Linked DNA regions of Variovorax paradoxus. The protein of the gene in region 2 interacts with the protein of the main gene of each other region in a pairwise test. Links are inferred from orthologs where the notes say so. Each region holds a gene or a part of one and is shown on either strand. Other genes may lie near its edges.

Region 1 (5,008 bases), 2.6 Mb from region 2 along the record:
ACGACCTCGGCCTCGCATCGCTCGACCAGCTGCCGCTGATCGAAACGCCGGCCCAGCAGGCGGCGCTGGTCGACGCGCTCGACCAGGCGTCGGGCAACCAGCCCGGGCTGCCCATGGACATTCCGAGCGACTCCGACGCCGATGCCTCGGCCATGTCCGACGCCGAAGCAGACGCAGAACCTGCCCTGGCCGCGGCCGAGGTCCCCGAAGCCGTCGAGGCCGCCGAGGCCGCCGCTGCGCAATTCGCCGAGGACGCGGTCTCTCCCGAAGAGCCCGCGGACATCCCGGCCTCCACGGAAGCCGAGCCTCCCGTCGAGCTCGAAACCGAAGCACCGTCGCCCGACGAGTCCGATCCCCACGCTGTTCCTCCCGGAAAAACCCCATGAGCCCCTCCGACAACGACGACGCGGCCATCGTGCCGGTCCCGCCAGAATCCAAGAAGAAAAAGGCGAAAGCGGCACTGTCCGGCCAGTCTTCGGACGCCGAAGCGGGCGCGCCCGCGGCAGCAGCCGGCGAGGGCGAGGCTCCAAAGAAGCCGCGCGCTCCACGCAAGAAAAAAGTCGTGGAACCGGTGGCCGGGGATGGCGAATCGAGGGTGCCTGCCGTGGACGAAGCCTCTGAACCTGTGGCTCAGGCGGCAGATGCGGCCCCTGCCGCCGCCCCCCTGCCGGCCGCGCCCGGCGAGCCCGCTGCGCCCGTCGAACACCGGGAGCGCCGCGTGCAAGAGGATGCCCGCGCCTCCAGCGACGACGAAGAAGAGGAAGAGGAAGAAGAACCCGACGAGGAAGAGGACGACCTCGACCGCGCGCGCCGCGCCGCCGAGCGCGAGCAGCGCAATGCACTGCCGCCCGAGCCCATCCGCTTCGCAGACGTCATCTCGGGCCAGTTCGACGCCGACGAAGAGAGCCCCGAAGTCCCGCCGCTCAAGCGCGTGCTGCTGCCCGAGGCTGACTCGCCCAAGCTGCACAAGGTGCTGGCGCAGGCGGGCCTGGGCTCGCGGCTCGAGATGGAAGCGCTCATTCTCCAGGGCCGCATCTCGGTGAACAACGAGCCGGCCCACATCGGCCAGCGCATCCAGTACGGCGACCAGGTCAAGATCAACGGCAAGCCAATCCGCTACCGCATTGCGCCGCCTCCGCCGCGCGTCATCGCCTACCACAAGCCGGTGGGCGAGGTCGTGACGCACGACGATCCGCAGAACCGTCCCACGGTGTTCCGCAAGCTGCCGCGCCTGCAGCAGGGCAAGTGGCAATCGGTCGGCCGGCTCGACCTGAACACCGAAGGCCTGCTGCTGTTCAGCAGCTCCGGCGATCTTGCCAACCAGTTGATGCACCCGCGCTTCGGCCTGGAGCGCGAGTACGCCGTGCGCGTGCTGGGCGCGCTCAATGCCGAGGAAAAGAAGAAGCTGCTCGAAGGCGTTCGCCTCGACGATGGCATGGCCCAGTTCGGCACCATCGAGGAGGGCGGCGGCGAAGGCTCCAACCATTGGTACCGCGTCACCATCTCCGAAGGCCGCAACCGCGAAGTGCGGCGCCTGTTCGAATCGGTGGGGCATGCGGTCAGCCGGCTGATCCGCATCCGCTACGGCGCCATGGTGCTGCCGCGCGGCCTGAAGCGCGGCGCCTGGATGGAACTCGACGAGCGCGACATCAACGCGCTGTTCCAGGCCTCGGGCGGCGGTGCGCCGCGTCCGCAGCAGCAGCAACGCGGGCCGGGCCAGGAAGGCGCCGGCGGCGGGCGCAACGGACGCAACAAGAAGCGGCGCGGCAATCGCAACGCCGGCGGCGGACAACCGCAGCCGCGCGACATGCGCGATCCGCGCGATGACGGCCGCGAGGCGCCCATTCCGAATCCGCTGGGCGACGGCCGGCCGCCGCGTGGAGAACGCGGCGGGCGTGGTAGCAACCGAGGCGGTGGCGCTGGCGGCAATGCAGGCATGCCGCCGCAAGGCCGTCGCGGCAGCAACAACAGCAACAACAGCAACCGGGGCAACCGCCAGGGCGAGGAGCGTCCGCCGAGCGGCGCGAACCAGCCCGATCCGATGAAGACCTCGCTCGGCTACATCGGTGCCGACAGCTTTTCCCGCCAGCGCAAGGAGCAGCGGCAGGGACCGGGGCGCCGCGGTGGCGGTCCGGCCGGCGGCGGCTTTGGCGGGCAGGGCGGCCCCGGCGGAAATCGGCGCCGCGGGCGCTGAAAGCCAGTTCTCCAGCGCAGCCTTTCGCGGGGTTTTCACCAATCCCGGGGGCTGCGCCGGTTAAAATCAGAGGCTTTGTCGACCTACGATGCAACATATTCGTTGCAGTTGTGACAAAACACTTCAAAATCAAAGCTCAGGAAGCACCTCAATGGCCATCGAACGTACCCTTTCCATCATCAAGCCCGACGCCGTCGCCAAGAACGTCATCGGCAAGATCGTTTCCCGCTTCGAAGCTGCCGGCCTCAAGATCGTTGCCGCCAAGCTGGTGCATCTGTCGCGCAACGAAGCCGAGCAGTTCTACGCGGTTCACAAGGAACGCCCGTTCTTCAAGGACTTGGTCGAGTTCATGATTTCCGGCCCCGTCTTCGTGCAAGTGCTCGAAGGCGACGACGCCATCGCCAAGAACCGCGACCTGATGGGCGCCACGGACCCCAAGAAGGCGGCCCCGGGCACCATCCGCGCCGACTTCGCCGACAGCATCGACGCCAACGCCGTGCACGGCTCGGACGCCGCTGAAACCGCCGCGAACGAAGTGGCATTCTTCTTCGCCGGCCTCAACGTCTACGCGCGCTGAAGCCGGACGCCAGCTGATTTCATGACCACGGCCAATCTGCTCGAATTCGATCTCGAGGGGCTGGCTGCGTTCTGCGAAAAGCTCGGCGAGAAGCGATTCCGCGCCACGCAGCTGTTCCGCTGGATCCACCAGCGTGGCGCCAGCGACTTCGCCCAGATGACCGATCTGGCCAAGTCGCTGCGCGAAAAGCTCGCCACCACCGCGCGCGTCGAGGCCTTGCCGGTCCTGACGCAGCACGAATCCAGGGACGGCACGATCAAGTGGCTGTTCGACGTCGGCGACGGCAATGCCGTCGAAGCCGTATTCATTCCCGAGGACGACCGCGGCACGCTGTGCGTGTCGTCCCAGGCCGGCTGTGCGGTGGGTTGCCGCTTTTGCTCCACGGGGCATCAGGGCTTCAGCCGCAACCTGAGCACGGGCGAAATCGTCGCCCAGCTGTGGTTTGCCGAACACTTCCTGCGCAAGCACCTGAAGCGTGACGACCGCGTCATCTCCAACGTGGTGATGATGGGCATGGGCGAACCGCTGCAGAACTACACGGCGCTGGTGCCCGCGCTGCGCACCATGCTCGACGACAACGCCTACGGCCTGTCGCGCCGGCGCGTGACCGTGTCGACCTCCGGCGTCGTGCCGATGATCGACCGCCTGGGCGCCGACTGCCCGGTGGCCATGGCCGTGTCGCTGCATGCGCCCAACGATGCGCTGCGCGACGATCTCGTGCCGCTCAACCGCAAGTACCCGATTGCCGAGCTGCTCGAGGCCTGCAAGCGCTACCTGGTGCATGCGCCGCGCGACTTCATCACTTTCGAGTACTGCATGCTCGATGGCGTCAACGACCAGCCCGAGCATGCGAGGCAACTGGTGGAACTCGTTCGCACCCATGGTGTGTCGTGCAAGTTCAACCTGATTCCGTTCAATCCGTTTCCGGCTTCGGGCCTTCTGCGTTCGCCGCAGCCGCGGGTGCTGGCCTTTGCCAGGACGCTGAGCGAGGCCGGCCTCGTGACCACCGTGCGCAAGACGCGCGGCGACGACATCGATGCGGCCTGCGGACAGCTGGCCGGCGACGTCAAGGACCGTACCCGCGCGGCCGAACGCATGGCCCAGCGCCGTGGCTCGGAGCGCACCATTGTTTTGCATCCGGTTCGCAAGACCGCCCCCCAGGAGCATTGACCCAATGAGGATGGCCCTTCCGATGACGACCGCGAGCGCGCAGCGACGGGTGGCTGCAGGCTTTGCCGGCGTCGCCGTGGCGTTTCTGCTCGCGGGCTGCGTCAACACGCGAACCACCACCACCAGCCTGGCCGACACCAGCTCGGCCAAGGGCGCCGAGATGGTCACCGAATCCGACGAAAGCAGCCGGCAGCGCCGCGCGCGGCTGCGCATGGAGCTCGCCGCCGGCTACTTCGAGCACGGCCAGACCACCGTCGCGCTCGACGAGATCAAGCAGGCGCTGGTTGCCGACCCCAACTATGCGGACGCCTACAGCCTGCGAGGCCTGGTCTACATGCGGCTCGAGGATGCGGGCCTGGCGGAGGACAGCTTTCGCCGTGCCATTGCCATCAATCCGCGCGACCCCAACACCCGCCACAACTACGGCTGGCTCCTGTGCCAGCAGAACCGCTATGGCGATGCGGCCCAGCAGTTCACGGAGGCACTCGCGGTGCCGAGCTACACCGACCGTTCCAAGACGCTCATGACGCAGGGCGTCTGCCAGCTCAAGGCGGGCCAGCGTGCAGAGGCGGAGCGCAGTCTCACGCAGGCCTACGAGATCGACGCCGGAAATCCGGTGGTCGGATTCAACCTGGCCTCGCTGCTGGCACAGCGCGAAGAATGGTCGCGTGCGCAGTTCTACATCCGCCGCGTCAACAACAGCCCTTCGGCCAGTGCCGAAACGCTCTGGCTCGGCGTCAAGATCGAACGACGGCTCAACAACCGCGAAGCAGTGGCGCAGTTGGGAGGACAACTGCAACGGCGCTTCCCGCAGTCCCGGGAGGCAATAGCGTACGAGCGCGGGAATTTCAATGACTGAACGGGTTTCGGAGTTCGGCACCTCCGTGGTGCTGCCGCTAGAAGAAGGCGACATCACGCACAAGACAGCCGGCGACATGCTCCGCGAAGCGCGGGAGGCGCACGGCCTGCACATCGAAATGGTGGCCGCGGCCCTCAAGGTGCCGCCGCAGAAGCTCATTGCGCTCGAGGCGGACGACATCGCTTCGCTGCCCGATCCGGTCTTTGCC
Region 2 (4,983 bases):
CTTCAATTCAATGCGCCTTCTTGAGACGCCGAAGCCCATCGGGTCACGATGGGCTTTTTTAGCCTTCCATCGGGTCAACGATGGTCTTTTTTTAGCCTCCCATCGGGTCAACGACGGGCTTTTTTCGGAGGTGCCACCTAGGTGGCAGGGGCAGTAGGAATCGAACCTACAACCTTCGGTTTTGGAGACCGACGCTCTGCCAATTGAGCTATACCCCTCCGGTACTCTTTACTCGGCTCAGATGTCGAGGATCTTTGCCACGACGCCCGAACCCACGGTGCGGCCGCCTTCGCGGATGGCGAAGCGCAGGCCTTCTTCCATCGCGATCGGGTTGATCAGCTTCACGGTGATGCTGACGTTGTCGCCAGGCATGACCATTTCCTTGTCCGCGGGCAGCTCGATCGCGCCGGTCACGTCCGTGGTGCGGAAGTAGAACTGCGGACGGTAGTTGTTGAAGAACGGCGTGTGACGGCCGCCCTCGTCCTTGGACAGCACGTACACCTCGGCGGTGAAGTGCGTGTGCGGCTTGATCGAGCCGGGCTTGCACAGCACCTGGCCGCGCTCGACTTCTTCGCGCTTGGTGCCGCGCAGCAGCACGCCGACGTTGTCGCCGGCCTGGCCCTGGTCGAGCAGCTTGCGGAACATTTCCACGCCGGTGCAGGTGGTCTTGACGGTCGGGCGGATGCCCACGATCTCGATTTCCTCGCCGACCTTGATCACGCCGCGCTCGACGGCGCCGGTCACGACGGTGCCGCGGCCGGAGATCGAGAACACGTCTTCCACAGGCATCAGGAAGGTGCCGTCCACGGCGCGCTCGGGCGTCGGGATGTAGGTGTCCAGGGCGTCGGCCAGCTTCATGATGGCTTCTTCACCCAGCTTGCCCTTGTCGCCTTCGAGGGCGAGCTTGGCCGAGCCGTGGATGATGGGGGTGTCGTCGCCCGGGAACTCGTACTTGTCGAGCAGCTCGCGCACTTCCATTTCGACGAGCTCGAGCAGTTCAGCGTCGTCCACCATGTCGCACTTGTTCAGGAACACGATGATGTAGCCCACACCCACCTGGCGCGCCAGCAGGATGTGCTCGCGGGTCTGGGGCATGGGGCCGTCGGCGGCCGAGCACACGAGGATGGCGCCGTCCATCTGGGCGGCACCGGTGATCATGTTCTTGACGTAGTCGGCGTGGCCGGGGCAGTCGACGTGGGCGTAGTGGCGGTTGGCCGTTTCGTACTCGACGTGGGCGGTGTTGATGGTGATGCCGCGGGCCTTTTCTTCGGGCGCCGCGTCGATCTGGTCGTAGGCCTTGGCTTCGCCGCCGAACTTGGCCGACAGCACCGTGGCGATCGCAGCCGTCAGCGTGGTCTTGCCGTGGTCGACGTGACCGATCGTGCCCACGTTCACGTGCGGCTTGGTGCGGGTGAATTTACCTTTTGCCATTTTTCGACTCCGAAAAAAACGATTTCAACGTATGCAGATGGGTTGCAAACCTGCCGTTGCAACCCCCAGAAACTGGTGCCCTTTGCGGGAATCGGACCCGCGACCTCCCCCTTACCAAGGGGGTGCTCTACCACTGAGCCAAAAGGGCTTTTTGTCTAACCAATCGCTTCCGGCGCCGAACCGGGTCTCTGGAGCGGGAGACGGGAATCGAACCCGCGTCATCAGCTTGGAAGGCTGGGGTTCTACCATTGAACTACTCCCGCATCGGGGGCACTCCAAGGGCACCCAAAGCGCTAGATCCAATCGCTCTTAGAAACCAAATTCATCGCTGGTGGAGAGGGCTGGATTCGAACCAGCGTACTCGTAAGAGGGCAGATTTACAGTCTGCTGCCATTAACCACTCGGCCACCTCTCCGGCGAACCTCGAAATATAGCACGGTTTTGTGACTACGCAGAACTCAGCACCAAGAAGATGCGGGGGAACTGCACGAGGCGGAACAGCCGGCATTATCCGTGAATTCCGCCGTCCGGCTGCTGCGCCAGCCGCCATGCGCGCGCCTCGCCGAAATGGCCGCAACCGATGAACGGAACCGGCGGGCGCAGGGCGGAAAGCGGCGACGGATGATTCGACATCAGCACCTTATGGCGGCCAATGTCGATCAACGCGCGCTTACTTTGCGCATGCGAGCCCCAGAGCATAAAAACAACGGGTTTGGCACCGTCGGATACATGGCGGATCACGGCGTCGGTCAGCACCTCCCAGCCGCGGCCCGAATGGCTGGCCGGCAGCCCTTCCTCGACCGTGAGGCAGGTGTTGAGCAGCAGCACGCCGTGGGTCGCCCATTTCACCAGGCTGCCGCCAGGATTCGGAAACGGCGGCGGGGGCGTTCCAAGGTCGCGCTGCAGTTCCTTGAAGATGTTGCGCAGCGACGGCGGCAGCGCCACGCCGGACGCCACGGAGAACGCAAGCCCTTCCGCCTGGCCACGGCCGTGGTACGGGTCCTGCCCCAGGATGACGACGCGCACTTCGTCGGGCGGCGTCAGTTCCAGTGCCCGCAGCGGCTGCGGCGGGAAGATGACCGCGCCCGCGTCGAGGCGCTCGCGCAGGAAGCTGCGCAGCTTCTGCCCCACGATGCCGGCAAAGAAGCCGTCCACCAGCGGCTGCCAGCCTGGTGCGACGGGCCAATCGGCGGGATCGCTGCTCGCCAGCTGATCGGGCCGGTTCATTTGAACAATGCAGCGAGCGCCTCGCCGGGTTCCTTGGCACGCATGAAGGCTTCGCCGACCAGGAAGGCGTGAACGCCGGCCGCGCGCAGCGTTGCCACGTCCTCGCGCGTGGCGATGCCCGATTCGGTGACGGCCAGCCGGTCGGCCGGCAGCCTGGGCAGCAGGTCGATGGTGGCCTGGATCGACACCTCGAAATTGCGCAGGTTGCGGTTGTTCACGCCGATGAGCGGCGTCTTGAGGCCGAGCGCGCGTTCGAGTTCGGCCGCGTCGTGCACTTCGACCAGCACCGCCATGCCGAGCCCGCGCGCAATGGCTTCGTAGTCCTTCATCTGCGCATCGTCGAGGACAGCGGCGATCAACAGGACGGCATCGGCGCCCATCGCGCGCGATTCGTACACCTGGTAGGCGTCGACGATGAAGTCCTTGCGCAGCACCGGCAGGTCGCACGAGGCGCGGGCTTGCTTGAGGTAATCGACGCCGCCCTGGAAGAACTGCTTGTCGGTCAGCACCGAGAGGCAGGCGGCGCTGATCTGGCCGTCGCCTTCGGCATAGCTCTGCGCGATGTCGGCCGGAATGAAGTCCTCGCGCAGCACGCCCTTGCTCGGGCTGGCTTTCTTGACTTCGGCGATCACGGCGGCGTGACCGGCGGCGATCTTGGCGCGCAGCGCGCCCTCGAAATCGCGCGTCAGCACGCGGCTCTCGGCGTCGAAGCGCACGGCTTCGAGCGGGCTTCTCTTCTGCGCTGCAGCAATTTCCTGCCGCTTGACGGCAATGATCTTGTCGAGGATGTCGGACATTTTTCTGCGTTCCTGGCTGTTTTCCTGCTTCACGCCGCGGCCGTGGAGGCCTGGACCAGCTCGGCCAGCTTGGCGCGAGCCGCGCCCGATGCCACGGCTTCGCGCGCGCGCTCGATGCCCGCGGCGATCGAATCGGTCACATTGGCGGCATACAAGGCCGCGCCGGCATTGAGCAGCACGATGTCGAGCGCCGGGCCGGCCTGATTGTCGAGCACACCGAGCAGCATGGTCTTCGATTGCTCGGGCGTTTCCACGCGCAGCACGCGGTTGCTCGACATGGCAAAGCCGAAGTCCTCGGGATGCAGTTCGTACTCGCGTATCTCGCCGTCCTTGAGTTCGCCCACCATGGTGGCGGCGCCGAGCGAGATCTCGTCCATGCCGTCGCGCCCATACACCACCATCGCGTGCTCGGTGCCCAGGCGCTGCAATGCGCGCACCTGGATGCCCACCAGGTCGGGGTGGAACACGCCCATCAGGATGTTCGGCGCGCCGGCCGGATTGGTCAGCGGCCCGAGGATGTTGAAGATGGTCTTGATGCCCAGTTCCTTCCGCACCGGCGCGACGTTCTTCATGGCCGGATGGTGATTGGGCGCGAACATGAAGCCGATGCCCACCTGCTCGATGGAGCGCGCGATCTGCTCGGGCTGCAGGTTGATGTTGACGCCCAGCGACTCCAGCACGTCGGCACTGCCCGACTTGCTCGACACGCTGCGCCCGCCGTGCTTGCTGACCTTGGCGCCCGCCGCGGCCGCAACGAACATGGAGCAGGTCGAGATGTTGAAGGTGTGCGAGCCGTCGCCGCCGGTGCCGACGATGTCGACCAGATGCGTGGTGTCCTTCACGGGCACCTTGGTCGACACCTCGCGCATCACCTGTGCGGCCGCGGTGATCTCGCCGATGGTTTCCTTCTTGACGCGCAGGCCGGTGATCAGCGCCGCCATCATCACTGGCGAACATTCGCCGCTCATGATGAGCCGCACGATGTGCAGCATCTCGTCGTGGAACACCTCGCGGTGCTCGATGGTGCGCTGCAGTGCTTCCTGGGGGGTGATCATGGGGAGTCTCCTCGGTGTTTTCAGGGGCCGACGCGGCCGGCCGGCGCGTCCGTGAATGCAAGCTTGAGGCCGAAGCCGATGAACAACACGCCGGCCGCGCGGTCGAGCCAGTGCATGCCCTTCTGCACGGCGCTCCTGCGCGCCATCCAGCCGGCGAACGCGGCCCATCCCACGATGACGGGAATGGAATTCAGGTTGAACAGCACGCCCAGCAGCACGAAATACAGGCCCTTGTTGTCGGCGTCCGGCGCGATGAACTGCGGCACGAAGGCCAGGAAGAACAAGGCGACCTTGGGGTTCAGCACATTGGTCCAGAAGCCGCCCAGAAAGATGCCCTTGAGCCCGCGTTCGTCCGGCGCGGCGGCCGCCTGCTGCAGATCGGCCGGCGCCTTGGCGCGCGAGAACACCATGCGCACGCCAAGGTACAGCAGGTAGGCCGCACCGACGTACTTGAGCACCGTGAAGGCGGCCGC

Evidence for each region. The genes of interacting proteins can lie anywhere in the genome.
Region 1: the proteins of QFZ47_RS15565 (region 2) and ndk interact in binary tests that used the Escherichia coli proteins (3 or more experiments, as listed by UniProt). The link is inferred for Variovorax paradoxus from one-to-one orthologs.

The regions. Positions count from the first base shown.
Region 1 is NZ_JAUSXL010000002.1:5,114,422-5,119,429, reverse strand. The notes cover bases 1,095-4,058. They hold ndk (nucleoside-diphosphate kinase), read left to right. Parts: upstream 1,095-2,345; coding sequence 2,346-2,771; downstream 2,772-4,058. Other genes in these bases: pilW (type IV pilus biogenesis/stability protein PilW), read left to right, coding at 3,946-4,058; rlmN (dual-specificity RNA methyltransferase RlmN), read left to right, coding at 2,793-3,941; QFZ47_RS27905 (pseudouridine synthase), read left to right, coding at 1,095-2,194. Outside these bases: SMC-Scp complex subunit ScpB, read left to right, coding at 1-386; more of QFZ47_RS27905, read left to right, coding at 383-1,094; more of pilW, read left to right, coding at 4,059-4,800; QFZ47_RS27885 (helix-turn-helix domain-containing protein), read left to right, coding at 4,793-5,008. UniProt on the Escherichia coli protein: Major role in the synthesis of nucleoside triphosphates other than ATP. The ATP gamma phosphate is transferred to the NDP beta phosphate via a ping-pong mechanism, using a phosphorylated active-site intermediate.
Region 2 is NZ_JAUSXL010000002.1:2,522,964-2,527,946, reverse strand. Bases 799-3,737 are described here. They hold QFZ47_RS15565 (uracil-DNA glycosylase), read right to left. Parts: upstream 2,659-3,737; coding sequence 1,939-2,658; downstream 799-1,938. Other genes in these bases: trpD (anthranilate phosphoribosyltransferase), read right to left, coding at 3,485-3,737; trpC (indole-3-glycerol phosphate synthase TrpC), read right to left, coding at 2,655-3,455; tuf (elongation factor Tu), read right to left, coding at 799-1,431. Outside these bases: more of tuf, read right to left, coding at 238-798; more of trpD, read right to left, coding at 3,738-4,510; QFZ47_RS15550 (LysE family translocator), read right to left, coding at 4,531-4,983. UniProt on the Escherichia coli protein: Excises uracil residues from the DNA which can arise as a result of misincorporation of dUMP residues by DNA polymerase or due to deamination of cytosine.